3 regions of the Thiocapsa rosea genome follow, and region 2 is predicted to be linked to each of the others. Evidence: riboswitches for the same ligand, from Rfam matches in the RefSeq annotation. Region 2 holds a riboswitch; each other region holds the start of a gene.

Region 1 (5,681 bases), 2.7 Mb from region 2:
ATGTACTGACCGTAGGTCTCTCGAGGCGCCACGACGCGGTGGGTGTCACGCAGGCGTTCGACCCACGCCTTGAGCGAGTGCTTGGGAAGTATTTTCAACGGGGTGTCCCTCGACAACGGAGGATCCGGTGCACCCGGCGGGGGCATCGGTCGGGGTGGAGCTGAAGGGCTCCGGAGCGGTCGGCGCCCTCGGGTAAAACGACCATGCGATGACTACGGGATTACGAAAATGCGCGCAGGGTAACCATCCGGGGGATGCAGCGCAAGCGACGCAAGACCTTGTCGTTGCGAGGGTGCTCGAGTGCGTTGCGGATGGAGAGCTCCTCATCGGCCGCTGCTGCGCTGCTGCGCTGCTTCGCATGCCTCGGTCGGCGTTGTAGACTCCGCTTCCTTTGAATCCCCACATCACACGTTCGAGGCGTCACGCGTCTTATGGTCCTAGCATCACTCTCGGTCGTCCTCGGTCTGGCGCTGCTTCTATGGAGTGCCGATCGCTTCGTCGAAGGCGCTGCGGTGACCGCGAAGCATCTCGGGATGCCGCCCTTGCTGATCGGCATGGTCGTCATCGGGTTCGGCACCTCGGCCCCGGAAATGGTGGTCTCGGCGATTGCGGCCTTTCAGGGCAACCCCGGGCTTGCGCTCGGCAACGCCTATGGCTCGAACATCACCAACATTGCGCTGATCTTGGGTCTCACCGCGATCATCAGCCCCATCGCGGTTCACTCCAGCGTGCTCCGCAAGGAGCTGCCGATCCTTGCCGGTGTCACCCTCTTCGCCGTGGTGTTGCTCATGGACGGCGAGCTGACCCGCATGGACGCTTGGGCGTTCCTGGGCGTTTTTGCGGCATTGATGGGTTGGACCATCTGGCAAGGTCTGCGAGAACGCTCGGATGCCTTGGCCGGGGAGGTCACGCAGGAGCTCGATCAGGCGCGGATGCCGCTGCGCCGAGCCTTGATTTGGCTGGGCGTTGGCTTGGTCTTCCTGATCATCAGCTCGCGCATGCTGGTCTGGGGATCGGTCGAGATCGCCCATGCCTTGGGCGTGAGCGATCTCATCATCGGTCTGACGATCGTTGCGGTGGGTACCTCGCTCCCGGAGCTGGCCTCCTCCGTCATCGCCGCGCGCAAGGGCGAGCATGATCTCGCCCTGGGCAACATCATCGGGTCGAATCTCTTCAATACGCTCGCCGTGGTCGGGATCGCGGGGGCCATCCATCCGATGCTCGTGCCGCCGGAGGTCATCTCACGCGACATGATGGTGATGGGGCTGCTCACGCTGTCCTTGTTCGTGATCGGCTACGGGTTCCGCGGTCCGGGTCGAATCAACCGGGTCGAAGGCATGCTGCTTCTGGCCTGCTACGTCGGCTATACCGCCTACTTGATCGGCACCGTCTTCGGGGTTTAAACCGCGTCAAGAGCGATATGCGTTGTTTTCATGGTGTGTTTGGCTTCGGAGATGTCCTCGATCTCGGTGGGGCGCGGTTTAAAATTTAATGTTTTTCAATATTTTAAACCGCGCCGCCTCCAGCGGTCGTCAAGTCTGCCGTGGCCGGTCCCATCCAAAAACATCGCATACCGCGCTGGGCGCGGTTTAAGCGCCTCGAGCGCGCGGGGGCAACACCGCTTGAGTGCGTCGTGAGTCAGCCGAGGACAGGGTCTGGATTGATCCAGGTCAGGCTTTGATGTCGGGTCGCGTGTCGACACATTGACGTGGCGCTCGCGAAAACCCTACAGTCCCGCGTTGATTGTCCGGTGCCTCGAAGGCTTTCGCCTTCGGGGTTAAACGGGAAGTCGGTGCGCGGTGCCCTCGGGACCCGCAAAGCCGGCGCTGCCCCCGCAACGGTAGACGAGTCAAGACGCGGCGAAATGCCACTGTGAGTCATCACGGGAAGGCGCCGCGTCCGGGATCCGATCCCGCTCGTAAGCCCGGAGACCGGCCGGATGATCGGGGACCGTTTCGATGTGTCTCGCATGCGTGCACGGGCCGACCTGACGTCGGCCCGTGTCGTCTTCGAGTGATCGAACGGAGCCTCGAACCGGGGTCGCGCGGGGCGGCCGGCCGGGATGCCGGCCCCGTCGCATGTCTACGGCTCCGCTCTCGCCCGACGTCGTTCTCTCGACCCCTTCTTCTGTTGGCCCATGCGGGTGCGCTCGGGCCTCTGTCGGAGTTTGTCGATGAGATTTCCTGTTATGGCGGCGGCTGTGTCGCTGCCCCTCGGTTTGCCTGTCTACGCGGACACGCAGACCCTGATCCTCGACCCCTTGGTGGTGACGGCGACGCGAACGCCGGAGACCGAAGGCCAAACCCTGGCCTCCGTGAGCGTGATCGATCGCGACGAGATCGAGCGCCGTCAGTTTCGCTCGGTTCCGGATGCGCTGCGCGGCCTGCCGGGTGTCTCGATCTCGGGCAGCGGCGGGGCCGGTCAGCCCGCGTCGCTCTTTCTGCGCGGGACCAATGCCGGTCATGTGCTGGTCCTGATCGACGGCGTGAAGGTCGGGTCGGCGACCCTCGGCACCGCGCCCCTGCAGGATCTTCCGATCGCTCAGATCGAGCGTATCGAGGTGGTCCGCGGCCCGCGCTCGAGCCTCTATGGCTCGGAGGCGATCGGCGGTGTGATCCAGATCTTCACGCGCCGCGGCGGCGGCGAATTGCGACCGCGCTTCAGCGTCGGTGCAGGGAGCTTCGACACCGCGAGCATCTCGGGCGGCATCTCGGGCGGCGGCGAGCGTGGCTGGTTCGACCTCGGCGCCAACATGGAGCAGACCGACGGGATCGACGCCTGCGAGGGCCGCGCCTTTCCCTTCGCCGGCTGCGGCGTGGACGAGCCGGATCGCGACGGCTATCGCAATCTGGGGTTAAGTGCGCGTGCCGGTTATGAGTTCAGCGACCAGGCCAAGGTCGATTTCAGTCTCCTCACCTCCGACAACCGCACCGACTTCGATGGCTCCATCTTCTCGGGCAACCTCTCGCGCTCCGAGCAGCAGGTCTTCGGCGTGGAGGGCACCTTGCGTCCGCTCGATGCCTGGACCCTGATCCTCTCGGCCGGTCGCAGTCAGGATACATACCGGGCGTTTTATGCGGACGCCTTCGTCCCCGAGCGCTTCGTCGACAGCTTCGAGACCGAGCGCGACAGCTTCGGGATCCAGAACGATCTCGCCTTGATCCCGGACCAGCTCTTCACCTTGGGTCTGGACTATCAGGTCGACCGCGTCGCGGGCACGGTGGACTACACGGACGACTCGCGCAGCAACACGGGCGTCTACGGACAGTATCTCGGCTCCATCGGCGCGAACGAGCTTGCCGCCAGCCTCAGATACGACGACTACCAGCAGTTCGGTGGACAGACGACCGGCAATCTGGCGTGGGGTTATCTCTTCGATCAGGGGATTCGCGTGTCGCTGTCCTACGGCACCGCCTTCAAGGCACCCACCTTCAACGATCTCTACTATCCCGGATTCGGCAACCCGAATCTGTCCCCGGAGGAGTCGGCCAGTGTCGAGCTGGGTTTGACCGGAACCCTCCCGCTCGGTCGCTGGGAGCTGAGTCTCTACGAGACCGACATCGACGACCTGATCGCCTTCGATGCGGCGACGTTCGCGCCGGCCAACATTGCCTCGGCCCGTATCCGAGGCTTCGAGGCGTCCGGGATCGTCCAAATCCAAGAGTGGGATCTCGGCGCGAGTCTCACCCTGCTGGATCCCGAAAACCGCTCGAACGGCCCGAATCAGGGTAATCTGTTGCCGCGACGCCCCGAGCAGATGCTTCAGCTCGACCTCGACCGCCAGTTCGAGCGCTGGTCGGCCGGTCTGAGTGTCTATGTCGCAGGGCGTAGCTTCGACGACCTGGCCAACAACGAGCGCCTGGACGGCTATACCCTGTTGGGTCTGCGTGCCGAGTATGCCTTCACCCCGTCGGTGCGGATTCAGGGGCGACTGGAGAACGCACTCGACGAGGACTACCAGACCGCGTTTCTGTTCAACCAGCCGGGGAGGGCGTTTTACCTGACCTTGCGATACGAGCCGTAGAATCGCCGCCAGCCGCCAGCCGCCAGCCGCCAGCCGCCAGCCGCCAGCCGCCAGCCGCCAGCCGCCAGCCGCCAGCCACCAGCCACCAGCCACCAGCCACCAGCCACCAGCGAATAGACGAAGGCTGATGGCTGGCGGGATGAAGCAGGAAGCAGGAGGCAGGAGGCAGGAGGCAGGAGGCAGGAGGCAGGAGGCAGGAAGCAGGAGGCAGGAAGCAGGAGGCAGGAGGCAGGAGGCAGGAGGCAGGAGGCAGGAGGCTCCCCCGCAATCGACCCGCTTTCGACACCCCGTGCGACCGCCTACAATGGCTGCACGGGACTTGAGCAACACCACATTGTCGCCCCGGCGACGCGACCAGGAGACTCGACCTCATGACCCCCATCACCGACGCTCGAAGCCGTATTCTGATCGGCCTTGCCTTGGCCGCGCTCATGGCGGCGACCCGCGGACAGCAGTTCGCCCCGCTGGCGCATCATCTTCCGGATGCCTCGCTGGCCGTCTTCTTCCTTGCCGGTCTGTATCTGCGCTCGATTTGGGGCTTCCCGGCCCTGTTCGGTCTGGCGACCGTCATCGACCTGACCGCCATCGGCTGGGGCGGTGTCAGCGGTTACTGTTTGACTCCGGCCTATTGGATGTTGGTTCCGGCCTATGGCGTGGTCTGGGGGATGGGGCGCTGGTCCGCCGGTCGTCTCGAGTTGACCAAGGAAAGCCTGCCCTTGCTCTTCGGCGCGCTGCTCATCGGCGGTGTCCTGTCCGAGGTCTTCGCCAGCGGCGGTTTCTATCTCTTCTCCGGTCGCTTCGCCGATCTGAGTGCGCTTGAGCTGCTTGGGCGCTTCGCGACCTACATGCCCGCGACCCTGCTGCATCTGATGGTCTACGTGGGCCTGGCGGCGATCGTTCATCTCACCCTGGCGCGCGCCCTGCCCGGTGCTCGCTCTGAGCGTGCGCGTTCGCAATGACCGACGACAGCGCACAGGAGCGCCATCGCCGGCGCATGCAGCGCCAGAAGGAGCTGGTGGATGCCCGCATTGCGCGGGCGGACCAGGACTGTGGTGTCCTGGTCGTCAATACCGGCAACGGCAAGGGTAAGAGTTCCTCGGCCTTCGGGATGGTCGCCCGCGCGATGGGCCACGGCATGAAGGTCGCCGTGGTCCAGTTCATCAAGGGCAGCTTCGCGACCGGCGAGGAGGCCTTCTTCAGGCGCTTTCCCGAGCTCGAGTATCACGTGATGGGCGAGGGCTTCACCTGGGAGACCCAGGACGCCGAGGCGGATCGGCGCGCGGCGATGGCGGCCTGGGACAAAGCCGCTGCCTTCCTCGCCGATCCGGCCTTCGGCATGGTGGTGATGGACGAGCTCAACATCGCGCTCAAGCTCCGCTTGGTCCCGCTCGACGTGGTTCTCGATGCCTTGCAGAACCGTCCGATCCATCAGCATGCAGTCGTCACCGGTCGCGCGGCGCCCGCGGAGTTGATCGAGATCGCCGACACGGTCACCGAGATGCGCCCGCTCAAGCATGCCTTCGATGCCGGCATTATGGCGCAGAAAGGGGTCGAACTCTGAGCACGGAAGATCCGTTGGGTCCTGGCTCCGAACTGGGCGGACGCAGCCTGATCCTCGGCGGGGTGCGCTCGGGCAAGAGCCGCCTGGCCGAGCGTC
Region 2 (5,681 bases):
TCGGCGCACTGACTCGGTACGCTGACTCGGTACACGGGCAGGCGTACCGCGCGGGTCACATGGGTCGTTCGAAACTCAGCAGCGATTCCACCTCGCGCACACCCAGGATGTCGCCCGCCAGCGCCTCGGCAACTTGGCGCTCGGCCAGCGACGTGACGGTCCCGCGGAGCAACACCACCCCGTCGTTCGCGATCACCTCGATACTGCGCGCGTTGACGGTCGTGTCGTAACCCAGAACGGTGTTCACGCGATCGGCGATCCAGGTATCGGAGCGCTCGACATCTCCGGCGGCGGCCTGTCGCTCGCGCTCCTCGGTCAAGATATCCGGGTTGACGTTGATGTAGTTGAAGACCTCGACAATCCCTTCGGTGGTCCCGACCAGGGTCGCCACGCGATCGGACGCGCCGGGCGAGCCGACGCGCCCCTGGAGACGGGCGATGCCCCCCTCGACCTCGACGGCAACCTCCAGCCCGCTCGTGCTGGTCTGCCATCCCAGGCGCTGCCGGATCTTGGTCGCCACATCCAGGTCTTTGACCTGAGACGTGAGCGGCCCCGGACTCGCCGCGAAGGCCGCATCCAGTTCGAGCGCGTTGTCGACCGGCACCCCGTTCGCAACCAGGTTTGCCAGATCCTCCGCCAGGGCACGCTCGATGACGCCCGGCACGGACCCCTCGATTCGCAGACGCCCGTCCTGCGATTGGACTTCGATCGCATAGCGACCGAGGTGTTGGTTCAGCGCGATGATGGTCTCGACCTTGGCGGCGATCGCCGCATCGGCATCGGCCCGCAGGGGCGACGCCGAGAGCAGGATCAACAACGCCGAGGTCATCAAAACCCGATAGGGTCGTGTCGATTTCATTAGCTTTGATCTCGTTGTGGGTAAGGCGGGTCGGAGCCGGCGCGGTTCAATATATTCAATAATATATCATTTTAAACCGCGCCCTCGCTAAGGGCTGTGGACGCACCAGACGTCGAACTCACTCGAAAAGCAGCCTCTCGCTCGGGTCGGCCTATTCGGCATGCGGACAATGCACCTCCAGCGCACCGATGACACCGTCGCGGATCCGGTACTGATGGCTGGTGACCTTGCGTCTGAAGTGGGCGTCGTGGGAGACGACGATCAGGGCTTGGGGGAGCGCGTTGAGGATCGCGACCAGTCGGGCCCGAGTCGCCTCGTCCAGTGCATTGGTGGGTTCGTCGAGCAGAAGCACGTCCGGCTCCATCGCCAGCACCGTAGCGAGGCCGACCAAGCGCTTTTCACCGCCCGAGAGCTTGTGCGTGACGCGATCGCGCAGGTGGCCGAGCTGCAATCGGTCGAGCGTGCGGTCGACCACCTCGAGGACCTCCGTCTTCGATTTGCCGAGATTGAGCGGTCCGAAGGCAATGTCCTCGGCCACGGTCGGACAGAAGAGCTGGTCGTCCGGATCCTGAAAGACCAGGCCGGCGCGCTGTCGGACCTCGTGGAAATCCTGTTCGTTACGCCTTGGTGCGCCGAAGGCGACGACCGTCCCGACCTGGGGCCGTAAGAGCCCGACCATGATATGCAGCAGGGTGCTCTTGCCGGATCCGTTTGGACCGGTCAGCGCGATGCGCTCGCCTGCATCCAGGCCGAGGCTCGCATCCCGCAGGACCGGCGCTTGCCCGGGGTACGCAAAACGCAACCCGCTCAGCTCAAACAAGGTTGGCATGCAAGAGATCCAGTGCGAGCAAGGCCGCGAACGCGAATGCAGCAGCTCCTGCGAAGACCGCGTCGCCGGGGCGATAGGCGAATTGGTCCAGGAGATGAAAACGGCCTTGAAAGCCGCGGCAGCGCATCGCGGCCAGGATACGCTCGGAGCGCTCCAGGCTGCGCACCAGCAGCATCCCGACCAGATAGCCGAGGCTTCGGTAGGTGTGTCGGTTGTTGCCCGGGCGAAAGCAGCGGGCGCGCATCGCCGTGCGCAGCCGCGCGTATTCCTCGCCGATGACGGTGATGTAACGCACGGTAAACAGCAGCAGTTGCACCAGTGTCGCCGGCATCCGCAGGCGGGCAAGGGCGTGACCGAGCGTGACCGCCTCGAGGCTGCCGACCAAGGCCAGAAGCGCGAGCACGATCGCATTGGCCTTGAGCACGATCGCGACCGCCTTGTGCAGACCCTCGGCGCTCGCACTGAAGGACCCCCACGCGAAGATCGGCGTCCCGGGCACCGTAAAGGGCAGCAACAACAGGATGAACAGCATAAAACCGTCCATCGCCGCCATCCGTTTAAGGGTCGGGCCGGCGGGCAGACGTGCCCAGAGCATCAAGAGGATGGCCAGACAAAGCGCGAGTGCAAGCGTCTGTAGACCCGACAGGGAAACCACCACCAGTGCGAACAAGGTGGCGGCAACGATGCGAAGGCGCGGATCCAGGTCGCGCAGCCAGCCCCGGCGCGCCCCGCCGGCTGTCGTCGCACACTCGGCGGGCTCGAGCAGATGCCCCATGGCCGGTCTCAGGCTCGCGTCGGCCGGCGGCCGTAAACAAAAAACAGCAACCCGAATAGACCCGCGATATAACCCATTCCGCCGAGGATCTGTTGCAACCCGGTCTGTTCCTTGAGCTGAACGATCTCTCTTCGCAAGGGCTGGACCTCTTGCCTGACCGCCTCGGCGATCAGTGCGCGAAGCGCCTCGTTGGTCGGGCCGAGCGTTTCGGCGGATCCTTGAGGGGTGTCGGATGCAGACCCGCCTGCTAGTGGCGCGACCTCCTCGGGCGAGAGCCGGATCTCGGCCAGATGCCCGGCCCCGAGATCGGCGCGGACGGTCAGCGCGACCCCCTTGATCGCCTCGCCCGCGAGCCCGCCTCCACGTTCATCTCCGGGCCGGCTCGGCGCGCTGAAGCGAAACAACCCGTCCTCGTCGGTTGCGGTCTCCCCGAGCTTGCGCAGCTCATGGTCGAAGACCTCGACCGGTGTGCCGGGCGGAGCCGGCTTCCCGTTGGAAAAGCCGATCTCACCGACGAGGTCGGTCCCTTCGACCCACGCCGAGGCAACGACCTTATGCGCCTGAGCCGGTCCGCCGAGCAAGAGCCCGAACACGAGCCAGAACAGAGCAAGGATGGTCCAACCCCGACTGCAACGCCAACCCGGGCATTCAGGCATCGCCGCTCCGCACAACGGGCTCGTCGAAGACGCCGAACAGCTCCGGCTTCACCTGTCGGATGAGGGTCACGGCGGCGACGCAGAGCATCGCCTCGATCGCCATGATCGGAAGATGTGCGAAGAAGACCAGCTTGGCCGCCACCAGATAGTGTTGGCCGCTCAGGGTCAGGGCAAATGCCACCAAGGCCGCGGTCATGGCGATCGCAAACCCGCCCGCGAGCCCGGCCCAAACAGCGGCGACCCCGATGCGCTCGGACCGGATCCCCGAGCGGCACAGATAGTGGACCGCAACCGCCGGCAGGGCGATCGCCAGCGTGTTGACCCCGAGCACCGTGATTCCGCCGAAGCCGAAAAAGACGGCTTGGAGCAGGAGACCGACGAAGAGGGCGGGAAAGGCCGCCCAACCGAGCACGATCCCGGCGAGCCCATTCATGATCAGATGGACGCTGGACGGGCCGATGGGCACATGGACCAAGGCCGCGACGAAGAAGGTCGCGCTCAGGACTCCCGCCGCCGGGATGCGCTCCATGTCCAGCTCCCGCAGACCTTTGGCGATTCCGGCCACGGCCAGAACCGCACCCCCGATGACAACGGGATGAGACAAGGCGCCGTCGACGATGTGCATATAAACCTCTAAGGGATCGCCCGTCCCGTTGGTGAATGGGGGTTCGGCAGGTCTCCTGACTCGCGCGTCGTCGGCATCACCGGCCTTCCCGGGCCGTCATCCCTTGCGGATGACAGCGCCCAGTGGCGTCAGCGGTGGGCCTCGGCGCTTACAGTTGCGGGGACAGTCACGGAATCGGCCGCAGTCGGCGTGCCTCACCGTGTTCCCTTTAAACCGCGTTCGGAATGACCGGGCACAGGTGAGAACAACACCCGTCATTCCTGATGCGGTTTAACCGCTCGTGACCCTGTCACGAGCGGAACCGAAGCGCGGAAGTCTAAACGAATGGCCTTGGCGCGATCAATGGCGACAGGCGGTTCAGACCCGAACCTGTCGCGCACGCACGACCTCTTCGCGCTCGAGCTCTTCGAGCGCGGACTCCACCGCACGCAGGGTGTCGTCGATCTCGGGGAGGAGGACGTCTTCGAGTGCGCGCGCGCGGCGGGCGGTGCGGGCGTAGTCGGCGCGCAGGCGTTGGAGATTGCCGACCATGGCGGCCAGACGGGCGATGCGCGGGATCAGCACCTGGAAGGCTCGGCGACAGCGGTCGGCGTCCGGGCTGTCGGCGACGCTCGGCGGGGGTGATTGCGGCTGCCGATCGCTGTCGACCAGATCGTGCAGGGTCACGCCGAGGACGCGCCGCGGCGTGAGACGGCAATCGGTGTCGAGTGGCGGTGCCGGCGGGTGGATGGCGAGTCCTTCCAGGCCATGACGGGCGACAGCGCCTTGGAGTGCATCGGCGGCTTCGCGATAGTCGGCTCGAAAGGCGGCCAGCTCATGCTCGTAGCGGCCGAGCTCGGCGAGGATCTCGGCGGCGAGGATCAGCCGTTTCTCGTCGAGGAATCGATACCCTTCCCGCATCCCGGAGCGCTCTTCCTTGAGCTCGAGGAAGGCGCTGTGGGTCGGAACGATCGCGCGCTCGGTCATGAGACGGGTTCTCGGCGCGGGGATTGATCGAGCAAATGCTCGCGGATCTGACGGTCGTCGAGTCGGTGCAGCTCGCCCGCCGGTAAGCCGCGCAGGGCGGACCATCCGGCGGCCATGCTCTCCTCCAGGGTCCGCGCATCGACACCCTGATGGATCACCGTCTGCTCGAAGTCGTCGCCGAAGAGAAGCAGCTTGCGGTCGTCATCCGAGAGACCGTCCTCCCCGACCACACCGGCCAGCACCCGTGTCTGCCGGGCCTGGCTGTAACTGGCGTAGAGCTGCGCGGCGAGTGCCGGATGATCGGCATGGGTGCGTCCCGTGCCGATGCCGTCCTTCATCAGACGCGACAGACTCGGCAGCAAGCGGATCGGCGGATAGATGTCGCGCCGGTGCAGATCCCGATCGAGCACGATCTGACCCTCGGTGATGTAGCCCGTGAGATCCGGGATGGGGTGAGTGATGTCGTCGTTGGGCATGGTCAGGATGGGGACCTGCGTGACCGAGCCCGGTTTTCCGCGGATGCGACCGGCGCGCTCGTAGAGGGTTGCCAGATCCGAGTACATGTAGCCCGGATAGCCCTTCCGGCTGGGGACCTCGCCGCGGCTCGCCGAGACCTCTCGCAGGGCCTCGCAGTAGTTGGTGAGATCGGTCAGGATCACCAAGACATGCATGCCTTCGACGAACGCCAAGTACTCCGCGGCGGTTAAGGCGAAGCGGGGGGCGAGCAGACGCTGCGCGCTCGAATCGCTGGCCAGGTTGAGAAAGAGCACGGTGCGGGCGAGCGCCCCGCTCTTCTCCATCTCCTCGCGAAAGAACTCGGCGCTGTCGTGCGGGATGCCGATGCCGGCGAAGACGATGGCGAACCCTTCAGCCTCTTGCGCATCTCCCGGCAGGCGCGCGTTGCAGGCAATGTCAACAGCGATGCGGTCATGGGGGAGCCCGCCGCCCGAGAAGAGCGGCAACTTTTGGCC
Region 3 (5,681 bases), 5.7 Mb from region 2:
GCCGTTCATTGCTGTTCTATCTGCCACTGACGCTGGGACTTGCGGTGCTCGTTGCACTTCCCGTCTACGGGCACTGGGAGACGGCAATACTGTACATTTTCTCCCGGGACAGCGGCATCACCGACCCTGCGTTCGGTCACGACATCAGCTACTACCTGTTCGCCCTGCCTTTCTATCTGCTGCTTTGGCGTGGCCTGCTGTTTGCCTCGATGGTCCTGTTGTTGGGCCTTGCACTGCTGTACTGGCTCGAACGATGGATCGTCAACGGGTCCGGACGGCCACTGCGGCGGGGCGCAAAGCTGCATCTGAACCTCGCGGCAGGCGGCGTGGTGCTGATCGGTGCCTGGTATTTCATGCTCGACCGTCATCTGCTGCTCTACGCCGACCCACACCTCCCGGTCTTCTCTGGTCCGGGTTATGTCGAGATGAACTACATCCTGCCGCTGATCTGGACCGCGATGATCCTGGCCTTGACCTTGGGCGCTCTGTTCATCTGGCTCGTCAACACCCGCAAAGGACTGCCGGCCCTCGCCATTGTCGCGGTCTTGTTTGCCGGAACACTGGCCCTGCGCTACTCGCCGGTGGTGCCGGGTCTGCTGCAAGAGTACGTTGTCAAGCCTGACGAGCTCTCGCTTCAATCGCCCTTTATCGACCACAACATCCGGGCGACGCTGGCCGCCTATGATCTGAACGAGGTCGAAACCCGCCAATACCCGATCCAGGATATTCCCTGGGATACGACATCGCCCGAATTCCAGGAAACGATTGTCAACATCCCGATTTGGGATGAGTTCCGCCTGCACAGGGTCTTCCAGGAACTCCAAGAGATTCGCAGTTACTACACCTTAAACAGCATTGATGTCGACCGCTACACCGTCGATGGCGTCTATCAGCAGGTTGCGGTATCGCCGCGCGAGATCGATCTCGACAATCTGCCGGAGGGCTCCCGCAACTGGGTCAACGAATGGATGAAGTACACACACGGCTATGGCGCCGTGATGGCACCGACGGCGCAACGGGCGGCGGGCGCCATCCGCTGGCTCATGCAGGGGATCCCGCCGCAGTCGGCATTCGGTCTAACCATCGAGCAGCCCGGTATCTATTTTGGCGCCAGCAACTATTCGCCGGTGATCGCGCCGAATAACAGCCGGGAGATCGACTATGCCGGCGACGATGAGATCGTCCTGTCGGATTACAACGGCACCGGTGGTGTGAAGATCTCGAACTGGTTTCGCCGGATCGTCTTTTCGCTTTATTTCGGCGAGATCAACATCTTCCTTACCAATCAGATTAACCAGGACAGCCGCATCCTGTTTCGCCGCAATATCGTCGAACGCGTCTCGACATTGACACCATTCCTGTTATTGGACCCCGATCCCTACGCCGTGGTCACGCCGGAACGGATCTATTGGATTCAGGATACCTATACCCTGTCCCGATGGTATCCCTACTCCTACACGGCCACTGCCGATTTCGCAGGCGTCCCACACACCTTCAACACGATCCGCAACTCTGCAAAAGTGGTGATCGATGCCTATGATGGCAGCGTCAGCTACTATGTGTCCGAACCCGATGACCCGATCATCAGGGCCTATGCGCGAGCGTATCCCGGCGTGTTCAAACCGTTCTCAGAGATGCCGGACCAGTTGCAGCAACACGTGCGTTATCCGAAGCGCCTGTTCGACATCCAGTTGGGAATCTATGGACGCTATCAGCAGCGCGATCCCCGCACGTTTTTCAAACAGGAAGATCTGTGGGTCTATCCGGAGGTGCAATGGGAGAATGAGGTTCGTGTCATCAAGCCCTATTACGTGACGCTGAACCTGTTGGATCCTGAGCGGTTAGAGTTCAGCCTGCTCGCGCCGATGAACCCGAAGGGCAAGAACAACATGCGCGCCCTCGTGGTCGCCGGCAACGACGGCGAGAATTATGGTCGGATCGTCGCCTACAGCTTCCCACGGGGAACCTTGGTCTACGGCCCGGCCCAGGGAGACGCTTTCGTGAAACAGGACCCCCGGATCACACAAGAGTTCGCGCTCTGGAATCGACAGGGCGCTCAGGCGGAACGAGGCAGTTTGGTCGTGATGCCGGTCAATGGTGTCATCGCCTCTGTACAGGGCGTGTTTCTAAAGGCCCAAACCGGCGCCAGCTTTCCGGAGTTGGTCCGTTTCATTGCGATCGTCGGCGAGCGGGTGGCGATGGCGGCAACAATTGAAGCAGCATTCAGCGCCGTCAACAAGACCGCTGGGGCCAGGGACGCTGCACCGGCACCGGGTGGGGGTGCGGTTTCGTTCCCGGACAGCGTAGAGATCGAGATCAGTCCCGACGTCGCGCCGGAAGCGAACGCCGAAAGCACTGACGACGAGTGACGATCGATGAAAGCGGAGTAAGGCCAAATACAGGAACTGACGTCTGACTGACACGCGCGCGATCCTCTCGGCCTTCGGTCGGACGGAAGCGCAAGCGCTCGCGGAGCACCGTTCCTTCGAGGCCGCCGGCAAGGCGGCTAGCCCCCGTGGGAGTGCTTCAAGCAGCAGGTCTTTTCGACTCGGACGCCTTTGCGGAGGCCATGCACCGCGCACCGCAAGATCCAGCAGAACCAGGGTCTGCGCAAGGTGCACCTCGAAGCCGGCCACGCCCGGCGATGTGACGGCCGGTCAGACCGTTGGGGTCCAAGCGATGGATCCGGGTTGGCCGAATCGCGTCATTCCCGGTAAACTTGCATGGTTTATCCAATCTTCCAGCAAGCGCCCGAAAGGTCGTGCCTTTCGGGCGAAACGGCAAGCCGGTGGCGTCGCCCGCGCGACTAGGCCGGTACTGCCCCCGCACTCGCGTGCGTTCTTCCTCACAGCCACGAGCCCGGAGACCGGCCTGCAGGATGCCTGATCCACCCTCAGCGGGCAGACCGGCGGCGGAGCGGAAACATCACATGTGTGTAGCGTTTCTCCGGGGTGGACTTGGTGCTTCTGAACAAAGGGGAGCTGGTCGACCCCGATGCGCTGCGGTCGGTTGAGGCGCTGGTGCGCTGGGAGATTCCGCCCCGGGCCGAGGTGGTGGCCGAGGCCCCACGGACGCCTGGATCTTTCCGTGCTGCCGAGCCCGGGATTCGCGTCGGAGAACCCCGCCCTGTCTTCACGGCCGGGACGCGGCTCAGCGCTCGAAGCCGGGATGGATCGCCTTACGGCGGCCCCTGTTCACCCCCAACCCAACAAGGTCGTTTCCATGGTTAAAAAAGTAGTGCTGTTCGTCTTTGTCTCGTTGTTCGTTTTCAGTGGCGCTTATGCAATGAATCTCTCCTCGTCGGACATGGAGCGATTCATCACGACGACTGAAGCGCTTGCGCCATATTTCGACGAGCTCGATGACGACCGAGATGATGATGATGATGATGATGATGAAGAAGAAGACGATATAGGCATCTTGGACGTCGAGAGCACAAAGCAGTTGATATTGGAAGACATGTCCGGGAAACCCGAGGTGCGGAATATCGTCGGGAGCAACGGATACGCTTCAATGGAAGACTATGCGGAACAATACGCGCACATCATTCGTGCATACATAGCCTCTTCCGCCAGAGGGCAAATCGGCGAACTTGAAAGTTCAATGGCCTCCATGAGCCCGGAACAACGGCAATCATTCCAAGGCTCCCCGGTGTTTCAGATGGTCTCGGAGATGAAAATTCAGCTTGCATCCGTGCCTGAGTCGCATATTCAAGCCATAACCCCTTACATGCCCCAATTGCAAGAGGTGTTTGGGCATGACGACGATGAGGATGATTTTCTCTAGACTTCAGCATGAAACCCGTGAGCCGATACCCGTGCCACTTGACGTGTATCGCTTGTCATAGAAAGGAAACAGCATGCAACATATTCTTCTGAAGCGCTTCATCAGCGTGGCCGCGTTCATCCTGATATCAGCCGCGGCTTATGGTCAGACCGAGTTTACACGTGGATCCACTATCATTTTCGAGGACAGTCTAAAGCACGAAAGGGTCGGAGAGTTCCCTTCAAAGTGGCGACTGGTCAAAGGAAGCGCGGAAGTCGCCAGACACGACGGGGAAAACGCGCTTTCATTCCTGATTACCCAGACGCAAGTCGCGCCGCTCATGGAGGAAAACAACTCCTTACCCCAGGCGTTCACGATTGAGTTCGATTATTTGATGAACGAGCTCAGGCAGCATGCTTACGAAATTACTTTCTTCAACGACACAGGCAGAAGATCCGGTTCGCTGAGATTTACCGGGGAACGCTTCATACTGGTTTCATCGCGCGGCGGCGCCGTCTCTGAAGGCAAAACCACCGAGACCAGAGCCGGATTTCAGCCGGGATGGAGACGACTGGCCCTCTCGTTCAATCAACATGAAATGCGGGTTTTTTCCAATGGTGTCCGTATTTTGAACGTGCCTCGTTTCGAAGAGGAACTGCGAAGTTTTCAGATCCAGGGAGGGCGTCCCAATAACGCCAGACCCAATTCAGATACATTCATCACAAACGTGGTTGTCGCCGAAGGCGGCATGCCGCTTTATGAAACAGTCATGTCGGAAGGACGTTTTTCAACCACCGACATCCAGTTCGACGTCAACAAGGCCGACATCAAACCGGAATCCGCGGGGATCATCGACCAAGTCGTTCAGCTTATGCGGGATCACCAAGACCTCCGTTTCTCGGTGGAAGGCCATACGGACTCAGACGGAGACGGCGAACTCAACCAGCGTCTTTCTCAGCAGCGAGCTGAAAGCGTCGTCCGTGCGCTGATCGAGAAGGGAATCGGTCCCGATCGCCTGACGTCAAAAGGATGGGGCGCTTCCAAACCCGTCGCCGACAACACGACCGAGAACGGAAAAGCCGAAAACAGGCGCGTTGAGTTCATTCGACTCTAAACCGCAGCCAGAGCGGTATACTTGGTTTATCGGATTGGCTTGGCCGCCCCGGCTCCGATAATCGCCGGAGCTGACGGCGAACCATGTCTCGGACGACGTGCAATGCATGTCCGCCCGCTCGGATCCGGCCACATGGCACAGGCGTTTCCGATCATCGGGCGGACCAAGGGTCAGAGGAGTGCGCGCAGGGCGCTTCGCAGCAGCGGCAGCAACGCCGCTTTGTCGAGATCGGGATGACTGATGGCGCGACCCGACAGCCCGTCGAAGAGGGCCATGATCACCTCGATCGAGGCGTCGGCGTCGCCGACGTCCATCCCGCGGGCGTGCCGGGCGGCGCGATATAGGGCGCAGAGGCGCTCGCGCTTGGCGGCGTCGGCGGCGCGGACGATCTCGGCCACCGCCGGATTGCGGGCGGCCTCGGCGAGCATCTCCATCTCCAGTGCTGCGGTGTCCAGGTCTGTCTTCTCGTTCAGGCCCACCTCGACGCGGTCGATCATCGCCTGAAAGAGGTCCTCTTCGCTCTCGAACTGAAGGACGATCTCAAGCGAGCGTTCCAGCTTGCGCTGCACCAAGGCGCCGATGATCGTCTCCTTGCTCTCGAAGAAGTGATAGATGTGGCCCGGACTCATCCCGGCCGCCTTCGAGATCTTCGCGATGCTGGTCCCGTGAAATCCCTCGCGCACGAAACAGGTGGCCGCCGCATCGAGGATCTGTTGGCGCCTCGCCTGACCGCGGCTGGGTTCCTGATCTTGATCCGGTCCATGCATTCTTGTTCCTCCGTTGATTGTTCGCGCCGTTGCGC

Evidence for each region. Region 2 has a riboswitch for cobalamin ahead of cbiM (cobalt transporter CbiM). Riboswitches for the same ligand answer to the same signal wherever they lie in the genome.
Region 1: another riboswitch for cobalamin. It lies ahead of btuB (TonB-dependent vitamin B12 receptor); the one in region 2 lies ahead of cbiM (cobalt transporter CbiM).
Region 3: another riboswitch for cobalamin. It lies ahead of BDD21_RS27665 (hypothetical protein); the one in region 2 lies ahead of cbiM (cobalt transporter CbiM).

Annotation. Positions count from the first base shown of each region.
Region 1 is NZ_RBXL01000001.1:3,113,553-3,119,233, forward strand. Features, by position in the region: gene BDD21_RS13960 (4Fe-4S dicluster domain-containing protein) at 1-98, opposite strand, end outside; gene BDD21_RS13965 (calcium/sodium antiporter) at 432-1,403, shown strand; cobalamin riboswitch at 1,732-1,954, shown strand; gene btuB (TonB-dependent vitamin B12 receptor) at 2,174-4,024, shown strand; gene BDD21_RS13975 (hypothetical protein) at 4,396-4,983, shown strand; gene cobO (cob(I)yrinic acid a,c-diamide adenosyltransferase) at 4,980-5,585, shown strand; gene cobU (bifunctional adenosylcobinamide kinase/adenosylcobinamide-phosphate guanylyltransferase) at 5,600-5,681, shown strand, end outside.
Region 2 is NZ_RBXL01000001.1:5,790,801-5,796,481, forward strand. Features, by position in the region: gene BDD21_RS25675 (BON domain-containing protein) at 56-859, opposite strand; gene BDD21_RS25680 (energy-coupling factor ABC transporter ATP-binding protein) at 1,011-1,688, opposite strand; gene cbiQ (cobalt ECF transporter T component CbiQ) at 1,672-2,463, opposite strand; gene BDD21_RS25690 (hypothetical protein) at 2,472-3,119, opposite strand; gene cbiM (cobalt transporter CbiM) at 3,112-3,744, opposite strand; cobalamin riboswitch at 3,773-3,992, opposite strand; gene BDD21_RS25700 (V-type ATP synthase subunit D) at 4,102-4,710, opposite strand; gene BDD21_RS25705 (V-type ATP synthase subunit B) at 4,707-5,681, opposite strand, start outside.
Region 3 is NZ_RBXL01000001.1:134,597-140,277, forward strand. Features, by position in the region: gene BDD21_RS00615 (UPF0182 family protein) at 1-2,369, shown strand, start outside; cobalamin riboswitch at 2,729-2,889, shown strand; gene BDD21_RS27665 (hypothetical protein) at 3,088-3,786, shown strand; gene BDD21_RS00625 (OmpA family protein) at 3,860-4,879, shown strand; gene BDD21_RS00630 (TetR/AcrR family transcriptional regulator) at 5,050-5,646, opposite strand.